Regions from separate parts of the Rahnella sp. WP5 genome, predicted to be linked through region 1. Evidence: predicted binding sites of a transcription regulator. Region 1 holds the regulator's gene; each other region holds the start of a gene.
The links. Region 1 encodes LexA, which represses DNA repair genes until DNA is damaged. Its sites were predicted from a motif close to TNCTGTATGTACATACAGNA; they were not measured.
Positions count from the first base shown of each region.

Region 2: dinB (DNA polymerase IV) is a predicted target of LexA. The motif match lies at 3,761-3,780, and genes of this name have one in related genera.
Region 3: umuD (translesion error-prone DNA polymerase V autoproteolytic subunit) is a predicted target of LexA. The motif match lies at 3,747-3,766, and genes of this name have one in related genera.

Region 1 is NZ_JQJR01000012.1:26,126-31,471, reverse strand. It holds gene dinF (MATE family efflux transporter DinF) at 1-1,109, opposite strand, end outside; gene lexA (transcriptional repressor LexA) at 1,408-2,016, opposite strand; gene EX31_RS11840 (diacylglycerol kinase) at 2,136-2,504, opposite strand; gene plsB (glycerol-3-phosphate 1-O-acyltransferase PlsB) at 2,622-5,105, shown strand; gene ubiA (4-hydroxybenzoate octaprenyltransferase) at 5,206-5,346, opposite strand, start outside.
Region 2 is NZ_KN050720.1:842,015-847,360, forward strand. It holds gene frsA (esterase FrsA) at 1-152, opposite strand, end outside; gene gpt (xanthine phosphoribosyltransferase) at 339-797, opposite strand; gene pepD (beta-Ala-His dipeptidase) at 1,091-2,551, shown strand; gene dinB (DNA polymerase IV) at 2,686-3,744, opposite strand; gene dpaA (peptidoglycan meso-diaminopimelic acid protein amidase) at 4,028-4,753, shown strand; gene EX31_RS21015 (class II glutamine amidotransferase) at 4,724-5,346, opposite strand, start outside.
Region 3 is NZ_JQJR01000005.1:176,037-181,382, reverse strand. It holds gene EX31_RS00830 (ABC transporter ATP-binding protein) at 1-734, shown strand, start outside; gene EX31_RS00825 (ABC transporter ATP-binding protein) at 731-1,450, shown strand; gene EX31_RS00820 (VOC family protein) at 1,484-2,323, shown strand; gene EX31_RS00815 (alpha/beta hydrolase family protein) at 2,523-3,536, shown strand; gene umuD (translesion error-prone DNA polymerase V autoproteolytic subunit) at 3,783-4,202, shown strand; gene umuC (translesion error-prone DNA polymerase V subunit UmuC) at 4,205-5,346, shown strand, end outside.

The sequences.
Region 1 (5,346 bases):
ATAATTTGCCAGCCAAGATATCGGTCCGCCAGCTCACGCAATTCCGGTAATGATGTCAGCGCATCAATGATCGCCCCACCCGCCAGCGCGTAAACCAGAGCAAAAAACAGCGCAACCAGCCCAGCCTGACGACACGCGGCATGCCAGACATTCAGCAGTTTTTCGCGGTTGCGGGCACCGAATGCCTCACCGGAATGCGCTTCGATAGCATAAGCAAAACCGTCAAGTGCAAACGCGGTAAATGTCAGCAGGTTCATCAACACGGCGTTGACCGCCACAATGTGGCTGCCCAGCCGCGCGCCCAGAACGGTCAGCGATGCAAAGCAAAGCTGTAACAGTAATGAGCGCAGCATGATGTCGCGGTTAAGCCCGAGAAGACGGCGCAAATTACCACGCCACGCGGAGGTGATTTCTGCGCCGGTGATACCGCGTCGTTTCATCACCCGCCAGACGAAATACAGCCCGATGAGTAGCGTGAAATACTCGGAGCTTGCCGTCGCCATGGCTGCGCCACGCACGTTCCAGCCCAGCCCGATCACCAGCCACAGATCCAGAATGATATTCAGCAAATTCCCGGCAATCAGCAAAATCACCGGCCCGCGAACGTACTGAATGCCGAGCAGCCACCCGAGGATCACCAGATTCGCCAGTGAAGCCGGGGCGCTGAACCAGCGGATTTCGATAAACAGCCTCGCCTGTTCAAGCACGGGCTGACTGCCGCCGACAATGTGAAACGCCAGCTCCATCAGCGGATGACGGAATACCACAATAATGACGCCCGCCAGCACAGCCAGAAGAAAGGGTTGTACAAAAGCACGCGCCAGAAGCTGGTTATCTTTCGCGCCCAGCGCCTGAGCGGTCATGCCGGTGGTACTCATCCGCAGAAACAGTAAGAGCATAAAAAGGAAAGTGGTGATCATCGAACCCACAGCCACGCCGCCGAGATAATCCGGGCTGTTGAGATGACCGATCACTGCGGTATCCACCAGGCCGAGGAGCGGCACCGTGATATTGGAAAAAATCATCGGCAACGCCAGCATCCAGAGCGCTTTATCGGCAGGGCTTAAAAAGGTGTTTTTGAGTGTGTGTCGCAGGGAATGATGTTGCATAGAGAATCTCATGCCGGAGGTTCAGGTTATGCCTGTAAATGACATCGCCCCGAAAGGGGCGATGATGAGAGAAACGCATTTCTCTTTGAATTCACATGGATGCCAGAGGCGGCCGCCATCCATATTCAATTAGTTTTAGTCTTGTCTATCTGACACAGCAATTTCTGACTTAGTCATATCTGACCGAGTAATTCGCGTTATATCAAGGCGGCAACTAAGCGAACGCCGGGAGCATACACAAGTATGTGACCGGGGTTCGCGAAGGCAGCCAACGCAGAGATAGCTCGAAGTACGAAGGTCAGATCCAGTCGCCGTTGCGGATAACACCTACGGCTAAGCCTTCAATGCTGAAATTCTGCTCGCGCAAATCCACCACGATCGGCTGAAACTCGCTGTTCTCTGGCAATAACTGCACCACACTGCCTTGTTTTTTCAGGCGTTTCACGGTGACCTCATCATCGATACGGGCCACCACAACCTGACCATTACGCACGTCTTGCGTTTTATGCACGGCCAGCAGATCGCCGTCAAGGATACCAATATCACGCATCGACATACCGCTGACACGCAGCAGGAAATCGGCGCTCGGCTTAAACATTGCCGGATCGATCTGATAGTGCCCTTCGATATGTTGCTGCGCCAGCAGCGGTTCACCGGCGGCAACGCGGCCAATCAGCGGTAAACCTTCTTCTTCTTCCATCAGCAGACGAATGCCGCGTGATGCACCGGAAACAATCTCAATAACACCTTTACGCGCCAGCGCTTTAAGATGCTCTTCCGCCGCATTGGGAGAACGGAACCCCAGACGTGATGCAATCTCTGCGCGGGTTGGTGGCATACCGGTGGTGGAGATATGATCGCGAATAAGGTCGTAGACCTCTTGTTGTCTGGTCGTTAAAGCTTTCATTCCGCCCCCTGGTTGTTTATACAGTCTTGCTGTGAGTATATACAGCTAAACGGTCAATGAAAACCTAAGATTGAATAAAAACAGGGCATAACGTTGATTCCTGGAATGCAGATTCCAAATCAGAACCATCGCGACCAAAAGATGCTGACCCAGACAAAAATCGCCAATATGATGGTCAGAAGTACGGCAGCAGAGCCGATATCTTTTGCGCGACCAGAAAGCACATGAAACTCAGGCCCGATGCGGTCTATTGCACATTCCACCGCGCTGTTGAGCAATTCCGTGACACAGACCAGCACGACGGATCCCACCAGCAGGATACGTTCAATGGTGCTGACATCAAGCCAGAAAGATAGCAAAATTAACGGGATAGCGACGCTGGCCTCCTGGCGAAATGCCGCTTCGTTTTGCCATGCCGCTTTGAATCCTTTCCAGGAATAGCCGGCCGCTTTATAAATTCGGGTAAATCCGGTGACTTGGTTCGCCATTTGGGGTACTGATCCTTAGAGTGTTTGCAGCATTTTAGCTTTTATATGACCACAGATCTCCACGGATCTTTCTGGTATCCTTGCGGCGAAATTGCTAACAAGAGGCTTCACGTTTTTATGTCAGGTTGGCGTAGACTTTATTACACATTATTGAATTTACCACTCTCATTGCTGGTAAAGAGCAAGGTCATACCTTCAGATCCGGTTACCGAGTTGCATTTAGACCCGACGCGGCCGATTTTGTACGTATTACCTTATAATTCCAAAGCCGATTTGCTGACGTTGCGTGCGCAATGTCTGGCGCAGAATCTGCCTGATCCTCTTATTCCGCTGGAAATTGACGGCACCCTGCTACCAAGCCATGTCTTTATAGCCGAAGGCCCGCGCGTATTCTCTTATTACACGCCGAAGCAGGAATCCGTAAAGCTGTTCCACGACTACCTTGATTTGCACCGCAATAATCCGGATTTAGACATTCAGATGTTGCCGGTGTCGGTAATGTTTGGTCGTGCACCGGGCCGTGAAGGTCAGGACGACACACCGCATCTGCGCGTGCTGAACGGTATCCAGAAATTTTTCGCTGTGCTGTGGCTGGGGCGGGACAGTTTCGTCCGTTTCTCCAATACCGTTTCCCTGCGTTATATGGCGACGGAACACGGCACAGATAAGACGATTGCTCAAAAACTGGCACGTGTGGCGCGGATGCATTTCTCCCGTCAGCGTCTGGCTGCGGTTGGTCCGCGTCTTCCGGCACGTCAGGATTTATTCAATAAATTGCTGGCCTCAAAAGCCATTGAGAAAGCGATTGAAGACGAAGCCCGCAGCAAGAAAATTTCCCACGAAAAAGCCCAACAAAACGCCATCGCCCTGATGGAAGAGATTGCCGCTGACTTCTCTTATGAAGCCGTGCGCCTCTCTGACCGTGTGCTGAGCTGGACGTGGAACCGTTTGTACAAAGGCATCAACGTCAATAATGCCGAGCGTGTACGCCAGTTAGCGCTGGACGGTCAGGAAATTGTGTATGTGCCTTGCCACCGCAGCCACATGGACTATCTGCTGCTGTCTTACGTGCTCTATCATCAGGGTCTGGTACCGCCGCATATTGCCGCCGGTATCAACCTGAATTTCTGGCCGGCTGGCCCGATTTTCCGCCGTCTGGGTGCGTTCTTTATTCGTCGAACCTTTAAAGGCAACAAGCTCTATTCGACAGTTTTCCGTGAATATCTGGGCGAACTGTTCAGCCGCGGTTATTCGGTGGAATACTTTGTGGAAGGGGGGCGTTCGCGAACCGGGCGTCTGCTGGAGCCGAAAACGGGCACGCTGGCCATGACCATTCAGGCCATGCTGCGCGGCGGTTCACGTCCGATTACGCTGGTACCGATTTACATCGGTTATGAGCACGTCATGGAAGTGGGTACGTACGCGAAAGAATTACGCGGTGCGACCAAAGAGAAAGAAAGCCTGACGCAAATGCTTAACGGGTTGCGCAAGCTGCGTAACCTCGGCCAGGGTTACGTGAACTTCGGTGAGCCGCTGCATCTGACCACTTACCTGAACCAGAACGTGCCAACCTGGCGTGAAGCCATCGACCCGATCGAAGCACAACGTCCAAGCTGGCTGACGCCGACAGTGCAGGATTTGGCAGAACAGATCATGGTGCGCATCAACAATTCAGCGGCAGCCAATGCCATGAACTTGTGTTGTACCGCGCTGCTGGCCTCCCGTCAGCGTTCACTGACACGCGAACAGCTGACCGAGCAAATCGACTGTTATCTGCAATTGCTGCGTAACGTGCCTTACAACGCGGATTCGACGGTGCCTGATCTGACCGCTGACCAGTTACTTGATCACGCGCTGAACATGAATAAGTTCCAGGTTGAGAAAGACAACATTGGCGACATCATCGTTCTGCCTCGCGAACAGGCCGTGCTGATGACGTATTACCGCAACAACATCCATCATATGCTGGTGTTGCCATCACTGATTTCAAGCATTGTGATGCACCACCGCCAGGTCAGCCGCGCGGAATTACTGCATCAGGTCGAACTGATTTATCCGATGCTCAAAGCCGAACTGTTTATGCATTTCGATACGCCTGAGCTGCCACAAGTGCTGGATGTTCTGACGCTGGAACTGGCGCGTCAGCAAATCATTCACCTTGAAGATGATGAGCTGACACTTAATCCGGCCCGTATCCGCACCCTCCAGTTGCTGGCGGCTGGCGTACGTGAAACGCTGCAACGTTACGCGATTACCTTCTCCCTGCTCACCAATAACCCAAGCATCAACCGCGGTGCACTGGAAAAAGAGAGCCGGATTATGGCGCAACGTTTATCCGTGCTGCACGGTATCAATGCCCCTGAATTCTTCGATAAAGCTGTGTTCTCGACGCTGGTCGGCACACTGCGCGCAGAAGGCTATATCAGTGACACCGGCGATGCCATTCAGGAACAAACGCGTGAGATTTACCTCATGCTCAGCGACCTGATGACACCGGATATCAAGCTAACTATCGAGAGTGCGGGAATGCCTTCTGAGCTGCCGCAAGCAACGGAGCCACCGGCTGAACCGAAGATGGATGTACGCGATACCGATCATTAACCCGTATTAGCGCCAGACATCAGATTAAAAAAAACAAAACGCCCGGACTTTTTACAGAGTCCGGGCGTTTTTTTAATTGTTGTCGCGCAGGCTAACTCACTTAAAAATTGAAGCCTGACAGGCTCATCAGAATACCGAGGAACAACACCAGCCCGACATAATTGTTCTGGCGGAAAGCCAGAAAACAGGCATCACGTTCACGTTTAGCAATCAGCTTTTGCTGATGCACAAACAGCGCAGC
Region 2 (5,346 bases), on a different contig from region 1:
GTGCGGTACCAGCAATGAACCGTGTCGCCTTCCAGCGCAGAATGCATCGGCGGGTGCGTATTATGGTGATGAACGCGATGAACCAGCGTTGATGTTTCCGGGTATTTGAAGGAAGGTTTAAACAGTTTTTCCGTAAGATTGGCTGGAGCCATGATGCAAGATCCTCCGTTAGCAAGCAGCAGGTCGCCCGCAGGCGATCATTTCTGGACGGGATTATAACCCGCCCACGTTGCGACAAGTGAGGGGTGAGGTCAAGCGGAAAGGATTTCAAGGCAATAAAAGCAAAACGCCCGGCAATAAGCCAGGCGTTAAATTAGAGGAATATTAACAGTGGAGGATTATTTTCCTACCAGAGGTGGCACGAATACCACGCCCATATCCCACGGCTGTTCGATCCAGGTGTTCTGCGGGATGTCGATCACATAGTCATCAACCAGCGGTGCGCCAGCCGGTTTCGCGAAGATAGTGATGAAATGCGCTTTCGGGTACATTTCGCGGATGGCTTTCGCGGTGCCGCCGGTATCCACCAGATCGTCGATCACGATGAAGCCTTCACCGTCGCCTTCTGCGCGTTTCAGCACCTGCATTTCGCGCTGATTATCATGGTCGTAGCTGGAGATACATACGGTATCCACATGACGGATGCACAGCTCGCGAGCCAGCAACGCTGCCGGAACCAGGCCACCACGGCTGACTGCAATAATGCCTTTCCATTGTTCTGCCGGCAGCAGGCGTTTAGCCATAGTGCGCGCGTGGATTTGCAGCATGTCCCAGGTTACAACGTATTTTTCGCTCATAAAGGTGTCCCAGCCAGTGAATTAACGGCTTCTAAAAAAATAATGGGGGGAAAAAAGGTTGCGCGAGATTATAGTGAGTCCGGTTCACAAAAACCAGCGATTATCTGGCTTCAGCCGCCCAAAAATCCCGGAATTTCTCCCCGTCCCCGCGCACAGGTTAAGATTAAGTGATATTCTGTCAGGCCACTCGCCACACAGTCTGGCGGGGATTACTTAACCTTAAACCTACAGCATCTCAGTCAGTTCCCCTGCAAACGGAGCCTGAATGAGCTGACTGTCACAGGAGACTTATAGTGTCTGAACTGTCTCAGCTTTCGCCACAACCGTTGTGGGATATTTTTGCCAAAATTTGTTCAATTCCGCACCCTTCCTATCATGAAGAAGCGCTGGCAAAACACATCGTTGAATGGGCACAGGAAAAAGGTATCCACGCTGAGCGTGATGAAGTTGGCAACATTTTGCTGCGCAAACCCGCCACCAAAGGCATGGAAAACCGCAAAGCCGTTGCACTGCAGGCTCACCTCGATATGGTGCCGCAGAAAAACAACGATACTGTTCATGATTTCACTAAAGATCCGATCCAGCCCTTCATCGAAGACGGTTGGGTAAAAGCCCGCGGCACCACGCTGGGTTCTGATAACGGTATCGGTATGGCGTCCGCGCTGGCGGTTCTGGCTGATGACAGCGTAGAACACGGCCCGCTGGAAGTGTTGCTGACCATGACCGAAGAAACCGGCATGGCAGGCGCATTCGGCCTGCAACCGAACTGGTTACAGTCTGAAATTCTGATCAACACCGATTCTGAAACCGAAGGCGAAATCTACATGGGTTGCGCTGGCGGGATTGATTTTACCGCCACACTGCCGCTGAGCCGTGAAGCGGTTCCGGCCGGTTTCAGCACGCTGAAACTGACCCTGAAAGGCCTGAAAGGTGGCCACTCCGGCGCGGAAATCCACTTAGGTCTGGGCAACGCCAGCAAACTGCTGGCACGTTTCCTGGCAGACAACGCTGATACTCTTGGTCTGCGCCTGCTCGACTTCACCGGCGGCACACTGCGTAACGCTATCCCGCGTGAAGCGATTGTGACCCTTGCTGTTGCTGCTGATAAAGCAGACGCGCTGAAAGCGGCAGCACAAGAATTCCTGGCAACGATTCAGTTCGAACTGTCAGCGGTAGAGAAGAAAATTGCCTTCGTGGTGGAAGCGGCTGAAAGCAACGCTAAAGCGCTGACCGCAGAAACTCAGGGTAAATTCCTTGCCCTGCTGAACGCGACGCCAAACGGCGTGATCCGCATGAGTGATGACGTGAAAGGCGTGGTAGAAACCTCGCTGAACGTCGGTGTTGTCACCATGAAAGATGACGAAGTGGCGATCAACAGCCTGATCCGCTCGCTTATCGACAGCGGTAAAGAATATGTGGTCAGCATGCTCAATTCACTGAGTGAACTGGCTGGCGCGAAAAGCCTGGCAAAAGGCAGCTATCCTGGCTGGAAACCTGAGCCGAATTCACCAGTGATGACGCTGGTGCGTGAAACTTACCAGACGCTGTTCAATAAAACTCCGAACATCATGGTGATCCACGCCGGTCTGGAATGCGGTCTGTTCAAAAAACCGTACCCGGACATGGACATGGTTTCCATCGGGCCAACCATCACCGGGCCACACTCGCCGGATGAGCAGGTGGAAATCGCCAGCGTCGAGCTGTACTGGAAACTGCTGACGGCCCTGCTGAAAGCGATTCCTGAACGCGGTTAATACTCGATCGGTCCCCTAAATCATTCGGGCTGTATCAAGGCGGCAACTGAGTAAATCCCCGGGAGCATACACAAGTATGTGACCGGGGTTTGCGAAGGCAGCCAACGCAGAGACAGTTTGAAGGATGACGGGGATTATTCCCAGGGAAGCAGAAGCTGCCGCTCTATTTGCGGATCCTGCAACGTCACATGCAATCCCACCAGCCTGACTCCCCTTCCGCCACGCCGCTGTTCCCAGGCTTCACGCGCGACCTTCAGCAGATCTTCTTTATTCAGCACCGGCCAGACGTGTTCCTGCGTGGTCTGCTGGAAATCATGGAATTTGAGTTTTACACCCTGCCTCGCGATGCGCAGATCCGGGCTGACACGGCTTAAACGTGTTTGCAGTTCAGGATACAAACGTTCGATCAGCGACACGCATTCTTCCCAGCTGTGGATATCTTCTGCCAGTGTGCGTTCAACGCCGACCGATTTACGTAACCGCTCGGGGGAAATTTCACGTTCATCGATACCCTGACAGCGTTCCCACAGCACACGGCCAAATTTGCCAAAGCGTTTAAGCAGTTTCGCCAGATCATAACGCTGCACATCGCCGCAGGTGATCAGCCCCTGCTCCTGCAAACGCTGAGCGGTGACTTTACCGACGCCGGGGATTTTACTCAGCGGAAGATCCTGTAAAAACGCCCCGACCTTTTCTGGCGTGATCACAAACTGACCGTTGGGCTTGTTCAGATCCGAGGCGATTTTTGCCAGAAATTTGATCGGCGCGATGCCCGCAGATGCCGTCAGATTGATCTCATCGAAAATGGCCTGACGGATTTCAGCAGCGATAAGCGTTGCAGAGCCGTTGCATTGCGTCGCGTGGGAAACATCCAGATAAGCTTCATCAAGTGACAACGGTTCGATCAATGGCGTATAACGCGCAAAGATTTCACGGATATGGTTTGACGCTTCTTTATAGGCCTCCATTCGGCCGGGGATCACTTTCAGGTGCGGGCAAAGTTTCAGTGCCATGCCGGTGGGCATCGCGCTGTGCACGCCAAATTTGCGGGCAGGATAATTAGCGGTGCTGATAACACCACGGCGGTCACGACTGCCGCCAATGGCAATAGGAATGTCGCGCAGGGAAGGATCATCGCGCATTTCGACCGCAGCGAAAAAGCAGTCCATATCCACATGAATGATTTTACGCATAACCCTCCCCCTCAATAACTGTATAAGTATACAGTTGAATACAGGGATGTCCAACATAGAAAATGAGGGTTAGTTTGACTTAATTAATCACCATTAATGGCAACGTAATAATTTTCCTATTCCTAAAGTCATTATTCATTATTTGGTGATTGCTAAAAATTTAATCAGTATTAATATGACAGCGTTTCCGACAGACAGTACATAAGAAGAAAATCAGTGGCGGTCTTACAGGCAGTTGAACTGTAGACAAAATAATCAAAATTATTACCGAGCAGGACTTAGAATGATCAGAATCGCGCTGTTTCTTGCGATGCTCCTCAGTTTGCCTTTATTTACAGCAAATTACGCCGTGGCCAGCGATGCTGTCCCGGTCAACGCGGCACTAAAAAAACAATTACTGGGTGCACCTGTTTATATCCAGATCTTCAAACAGGAACGTAAACTCGAATTGTATGCTCAGCTCGACGGCGAATTTCGTCTGATCGGCAGTTATGGCATCTGCGATTTTTCCGGCGGTTTGGGAAATAAACGTCGCGAAGGCGATTTCAAAAGCCCGGAAGGTTTCTACAACGTGGATATTCACCACCTGAAACCCGACAGCCGCTTTTATCGCGCCATCAACATCGGTTTCCCCAATGCTTATGATATCTCGCAGGGTTATTCAGGTAAGTATCTGATGATCCACGGTAACTGTAAGTCTATTGGTTGCTACGCCATGACCGACGGCTACATGGACGAAATATTCACCTACGTACAGGCGGCATTCCAGTTCGGGCAACGCAATTTAAAGATTAGCATTTACCCGTTCAGGATGACCGATGCCAACATGAAGGCGCATAAAAACTCCAGCTATTACAGTTTCTGGAACCAGTTACAGCCGGGATATGCGTACTTTGAGAAACACCATCAGCCACCAAATGTCGTGGTCACTGACGGTAGATATGAAGTGCTACAACCGTTGTCCAATACCCCGCTGCCTTCACAGCTGGCGTTCGCCCCGATGAAATAATGCGAATTCACCTGGAGCAATTTTGTTCCAGGTTTCGTTCGCCGTCAGCGGCTGCGTGGCAATCACAGTGACGACATCATCCGGTGTCGTCTGCTGCTGAAAATCAATTTCCACATCCTGATCCAACAACGTTGCCTTGCCGAAAGGCGCACGCCGCGTGATCCAGTGCAAATTCGTCGAGCAATACGCCATCACGAAATTGCCATCCGACAGCAACATGTTAAACACCCCTTTCTGCCGTAATTCATCAGCCAGCGACGCAATATAGCGAAACACTGGCGGCCAGCTTGCAGGGCGGCGCGGATAGCGTTGGGTGAGTTTGTGCAGTAACCAGCAGAAGGCGTATTCGCTGTCGGTCTGGCCCACCGGACGCAGCGTACCGGTATCGAGCTGACGATAACCACGAAGCTGACCGTTGTGCGCATAAGTCCAGTTGCGTCCCCACAGTTCACGGGTAAACGGATGAGTATTTTCCAGCGCGACTTCACCACGGTTTGCCTGACGGATATGAGAAATCACCGCGCAGGATTTGATCGGATATTCCTGAACAAGGCGGGCAATGGGCGAATTAAAGCTTGGCGTCGGATCTTTAA
Region 3 (5,346 bases), on a different contig from region 1:
GCAACCAGGTACTGACATCCGTATCATTTACGCTGGAAAAGGGGGAGATTCTTGGCCTGCTCGGGCCGAATGGTTCCGGTAAAAGTACGCTGCTCAACACCATTTCCGGGTTTAACCGGCCGGATGGCGGCAGCATCACATTTGATGGACAGTCCATTACTCGTCAGCCCAGCCACCGGATCATCCAGGCTGGCATTGCACGCACCTTCCAGCTCCCCGTCATGCCGGAAAAGATGAGCGTGATGGAAGTCGTGATGACTGCCGGTACTCGTCAGCACGGGTTATTCAACGGTCTGCTGGGACTGGCTTCCGGGCGTAAAGCCGAACAGGAAGACAGAACCCGCGCCAGCGAATTACTGGATACCTTGCTGTTAACCAAAGTTAAAGATCTGCCTGCTGCGGCGCTTTCCGGCGGACAGAAAAAATTACTGGGTATTGCCTGTGCGCTGATGGGTAAACCGACGCTGCTGATGCTGGATGAGCCTATGGCCGGTGTGCACCCGAAATTACGCCAGGAACTGGTGGAAACGTTGGTCAACCTGAGCCGTCAGGGTATTTCACTTTTGGTTATTGAACACGATATGCATTTTATAAACACCCTGTGCCAGCGCTGCATCGTGCTGGATCGCGGACAGATTGTCGCCAGTTGCCGCCCGGATGAACTGGCGCAGAACCAGCAAGTACTGGATGCCTATTTAGGGCAAAGCACCGCAACATTGCAGGAGGCCGTATGATTACCCTCGAAAACGTGGTCGCCGGTTATACCCCGGGGATTGATATTCTGCACGGTATTTCATTGCACGTTGAACAGGCGGAAATCGTGACGCTGTTGGGGCCAAATGGCTGCGGCAAATCCACCTTGCTGAAATCGATTGCCGGATTTGTCTCCCCGCGCGAAGGACGGGTTGAAATCGATGGATGCGAAACGGCAAAAATTCCGGTGCACCGGAAAATCCGTGAATGCTCACTCGGATTTGTCCCACAACTGGACAACGTCTTCAACAATCTGACCGTGGCAGAAAATCTGCAAACCGGGGGACAATTTTTACCGCCAGGCCAACGTAAGCAGCGAATGGCGCAACTGGCGGAAAATTACCCGGTGTTACATAAAAAATGGCAATCACCCGCGTCAGCGCTTTCCGGCGGCGAGCGACAAATCCTCGCGCTGGCAAGGGCTCTGATGCCTGAACCCGCAGTACTGCTGCTCGATGAACCTTCGGCCGGGCTGTCACCGAAAATGCTTACGGAAGTTTTTAGCGCCATACAAACCATTCGCCGCCAGGAAAAAGTGACCATTTTAATGGTCGAGCAGAATGCTATGGAGGCACTGCACATTTCCGACCGGGTCTATGTTCTGGCGCTGGGGAAAGTGGCGATGGAGGGCTGCGCGCAGGACCTGCTACACGACCCCCGTATGCGCGAACTCTATTTTGGCGGTCGTGCCGCCTGACAGGATCAGTAAAAAGAAAAGAAGGAAGACACTATGCCGATTACCCCGGTTATCGATCACGCGGTGATTAATGTCGATGAAGAACTGGATCAGGCGCAAGGCCTGTTCCAGCGGATGGGATTTCAGCTCAGTACACGGGGGCACCATTCGATGGGCTCCAGCAACCATCTGGCCGTCTTTGCAGATAACTATCTGGAACTTTTAGGTTATGAGCCTGCCAGTCAGACAGACTCGCGAGGTTTGTGGAACGTTGCGCCAGGCCTTGCCGGACTGGTCTGGAAAACCCGGGATGCGCATGCGGTATGGCAGCACCTCCGGCAATGTCAACTCGATGGCGAACCGCCGACCCGCTTCTCACGCCCGGTGATATTGCCGGACGGCAGCCAGACTGAGGCCCGGTTCTGCATCTCGCGGATCCGCGCCAGCGCCCTGGCATACGGCTTCAGTTTTTTCTGCGAACATCAAACGCCGCAGGCCGTTTGGCAGCCCGCCTGGCGGGTACATCCTAATGGCGTGCAAGCGCTGTCTGCCTTCGTTATTGCCTCGCCTCAACCTGAACAGACGCTGGCGCTGTATCACCAGTTGTTCAGTGTGGAGGCCCGCGCGGAGGCCAACGGTGGTTATGTGCTTGATTCAGGGACCTGCTGCCTGCGTATTATCACTCATCAACAAGCACGTCTGGAATTCGCGCTTCCGCCTGTCGCTGCGCAGGCACCGGCGAAAATGGTGGCGCTCTGTTTCCAGGTAGCATCACTGGAGCAGCTCAGGCGCTGTCTTAGCCAGGGGGATATTCAGTGGCGCGAGCAAGATGATCAACTGTTGGTGACGCAGCAGCATGCTCAGTGGCTGGCGATGCGCTTTAAGGATAAATAGCGGTGAAGCTCCGCCAGTTACTGTTGGTAAATCTCACTTAATTTCCATTTGTTCATCCCTGAAGTGGAAGTTAACGCCCACAGCAGCACTGAGATTATTACTGTCAGGAGCTTCGAATTTTAAGTCATTGACATCCTGTTCTATAAAGTATTAAAAAAGTCGGCTGATATTTAATTTTATAAATTATAAAGAGCTATACATGATTAAATATATTGTGTCATTTTCAATTATGATTGTCGTTCTCATTATTTTTTTGCTTAGCCGATTATATGATTTCGATCTTTCAGGGTACGGGCAACAACGTTCTATATCTTTTAAGCATAATAACGATGTTCTGATGGGGACGTTGATTATGCCTCCAGGTAAGGTTTCTCCTCCGTTTGTGCTTTTAGTTCATGGAGACGGACCTCAGGACCGCTGGTCAGAAGGTGGATATATTCCATTGGTTAAATTCCTTGTCTCACAGGGAATTGCCGTTTTTTCATGGGATAAACCTGGTGTGGATAAAAGTACAGGTAACTGGCTGGCACAGACAATGTCAGATCGCGCAGAGGAGGCGGTTTTGGCGTTAAAAAAACTGAGAGAGCAGCCGGAACTGAAAAAAAGTCGCGGAGGTTATCTTGGATTCTCGCAGGCAGGTTGGGTTGTACCGCAGGCGAGCCAACTGACAACAACTGAGTTTGTTGTGCTGATAGGTGCGGCGATAAACTGGCGTAATCAGGGCATATACTATACAGGGCAACGACTTAAAGTCGAAGGTCGCTCCCTGAATGATATTCAGGATGCTAAAAAACATGAAGCCGTGGTTTTTGACCGCCAGTTTACAGAAGAAGCAGCGGTTCTCCCCTGCCACTCCCAATGTACGCGCCAGGACTTCGAACGCAGGAATTCCCTGGCTGATGCGACGAAAGATATTTCCGGTACACATACTCCGGTATTAATTCTGATGGGCCAGGATGACCGAAATGTAGACGCTGATGAAACAGCCGCGGTCTGGGCCAAAGCACTACCAGCGGGCACTCCCCGCTGTATCAGGCAGTTGCCGGAGGCAACTCACGGACTTTTACGAAGCGAATGGTTTGATTATCAACTTGCTTCTCAGTGGCCTTTGTGGAAACAGGGACTTTTTCTGCTGTCAGGGAGATACTCATATTCGGCCGGGGCGCTCAGGACTGTCTCATCATGGATCCTGAATCAGAACTGTGTGGACTGAACTGCATTCTTATTACGTGCCGAAAGCCAGTTCTTCATCGAAGAGCAGGGACCGAGGTGACTTACCGTCAGAGTGCTACGGTTTCGCTGAACTGAGTTTAAGTCAGGCAACAAAACTATATTGGATACCACACAAACTAAATTAACAGACACTTCAAGCACTTTCAGGAATCGCTTCACAAGTTTCTTGATCCTTAGCTGCATTCAGCAATACTGTATATAAACACAGTATATCGGGATCAACATCATGCAGCTCATTCGACCAACTGAGGCTTCTCAACCAGTCATGCTTCCTCTCTTCTCTGAGAAAGTGCCCTGTGGCTTTCCGAGCCCAGCGCAGGACTATGTCGAGGACAGACTGGATCTCAACAAATTGCTGATAAGACATCCGAGTGCCACTTACTTCATAAAAGTTAGCGGGGAGTCTATGCATGGCGCCGGCATCAGTGATGGGGATCTTTTAGTGGTGGATCGCTCGCTTTCAGCCGTACATGGCGATATTGTTATTGCTGCTGTTTCAGGTGAATTCACCGTGAAAGAACTTCGTACTCATCCTTATCTACAGCTAGTACCTCACAACGATGATTATTCTTCGATTTCATTTCAAAATGCAGAAGAATTAGAAATATTCGGAGTGGTCATTTTTAGTATTAAGGCGCATAAATAATTATGTTCGCTCTCATCGACGTAAATAGTTTTTATACTTCTTGCGAAACTGTTTTTCGGCCAGACTTGCAGGGGAAGCCTGTTGTCGTCGTTTCCAATAACGATGGCTGTATTATTTCTCGCTCAGCCGAGGCAAAATCCCTTGGTATTAAAATGGGTGAGCCATTTTTTAAAATAAAAAACAATGCATATAGCTCCAGGGTTTATGTATTCAGTTCTAATTATGCACTTTATGCCGATCTAAGTGAGCGAGTTATGCAGACGCTAACTGAAATGTCTCCTTCGATCGAAGTTTACTCAATAGACGAAGCCTTCGTTAATTTATCTGGGGTAATAAATTGCATGCCCCTAAATTGCTTCGGTCATGAAATGAAAAATAGAGTATTTAAAAATACAGGATTAACTGTGGGGGTTGGTATTGCACAAACAAAGACATTAGCAAAGTTAGCTAACCATGCAGCCAAGAAATGGCGTGGCACTGGTGGCATTGTCGACTTATCGAATATTGAACGTCAGCGCAGGCTACTGGCAATTATCTCTGTTGAGGATGTCTGGGGCATTGGTCGGAGAATTAGTAAGAAACTTAATTCAATGGGTATTAATACAGCACTTGACCTGGCTGAAAGCTCATTATGGGTAATAAGAAAACACTTCAGTGTTGTTCTCGAAAGGACTGTTCGTGAACTTCGAGGTGAACAATGTTTTGAACCGGAAGAGTTTGCACCAAAAAAACAACAGATCATCTGCAGTAGATCTTTTGGCAACCGCATAACTCAGTATTCGGATATGCATCAAGCCATTTGTGACTATGCTGAGCGAGCATCAGAAAAACTACGTAGTGAGCGCCAGTTCTGCCGTTTCGTTAGTGTTTTCCTTCATACCAGCCCACACGCACATAATGAAACATACTATGGAAATCAAGCATCCATGAAGCTACTGCCCCCTTCTAATGATACTCGTGACATTATAAATTCGGCCACGAACTCCCTGAAGAGAATATGGGTTGATGGCCATCAATATATGAAGGCTGGCGTTATGTTGGCTGATTTTTTCAGTAATGGAGTAGCGCAGCTAAATTTATTTGACGATAATGCTCCACGAAAAAACAGTGCAGCGTTAATGGAGGCTATCGATAAATTAAATAA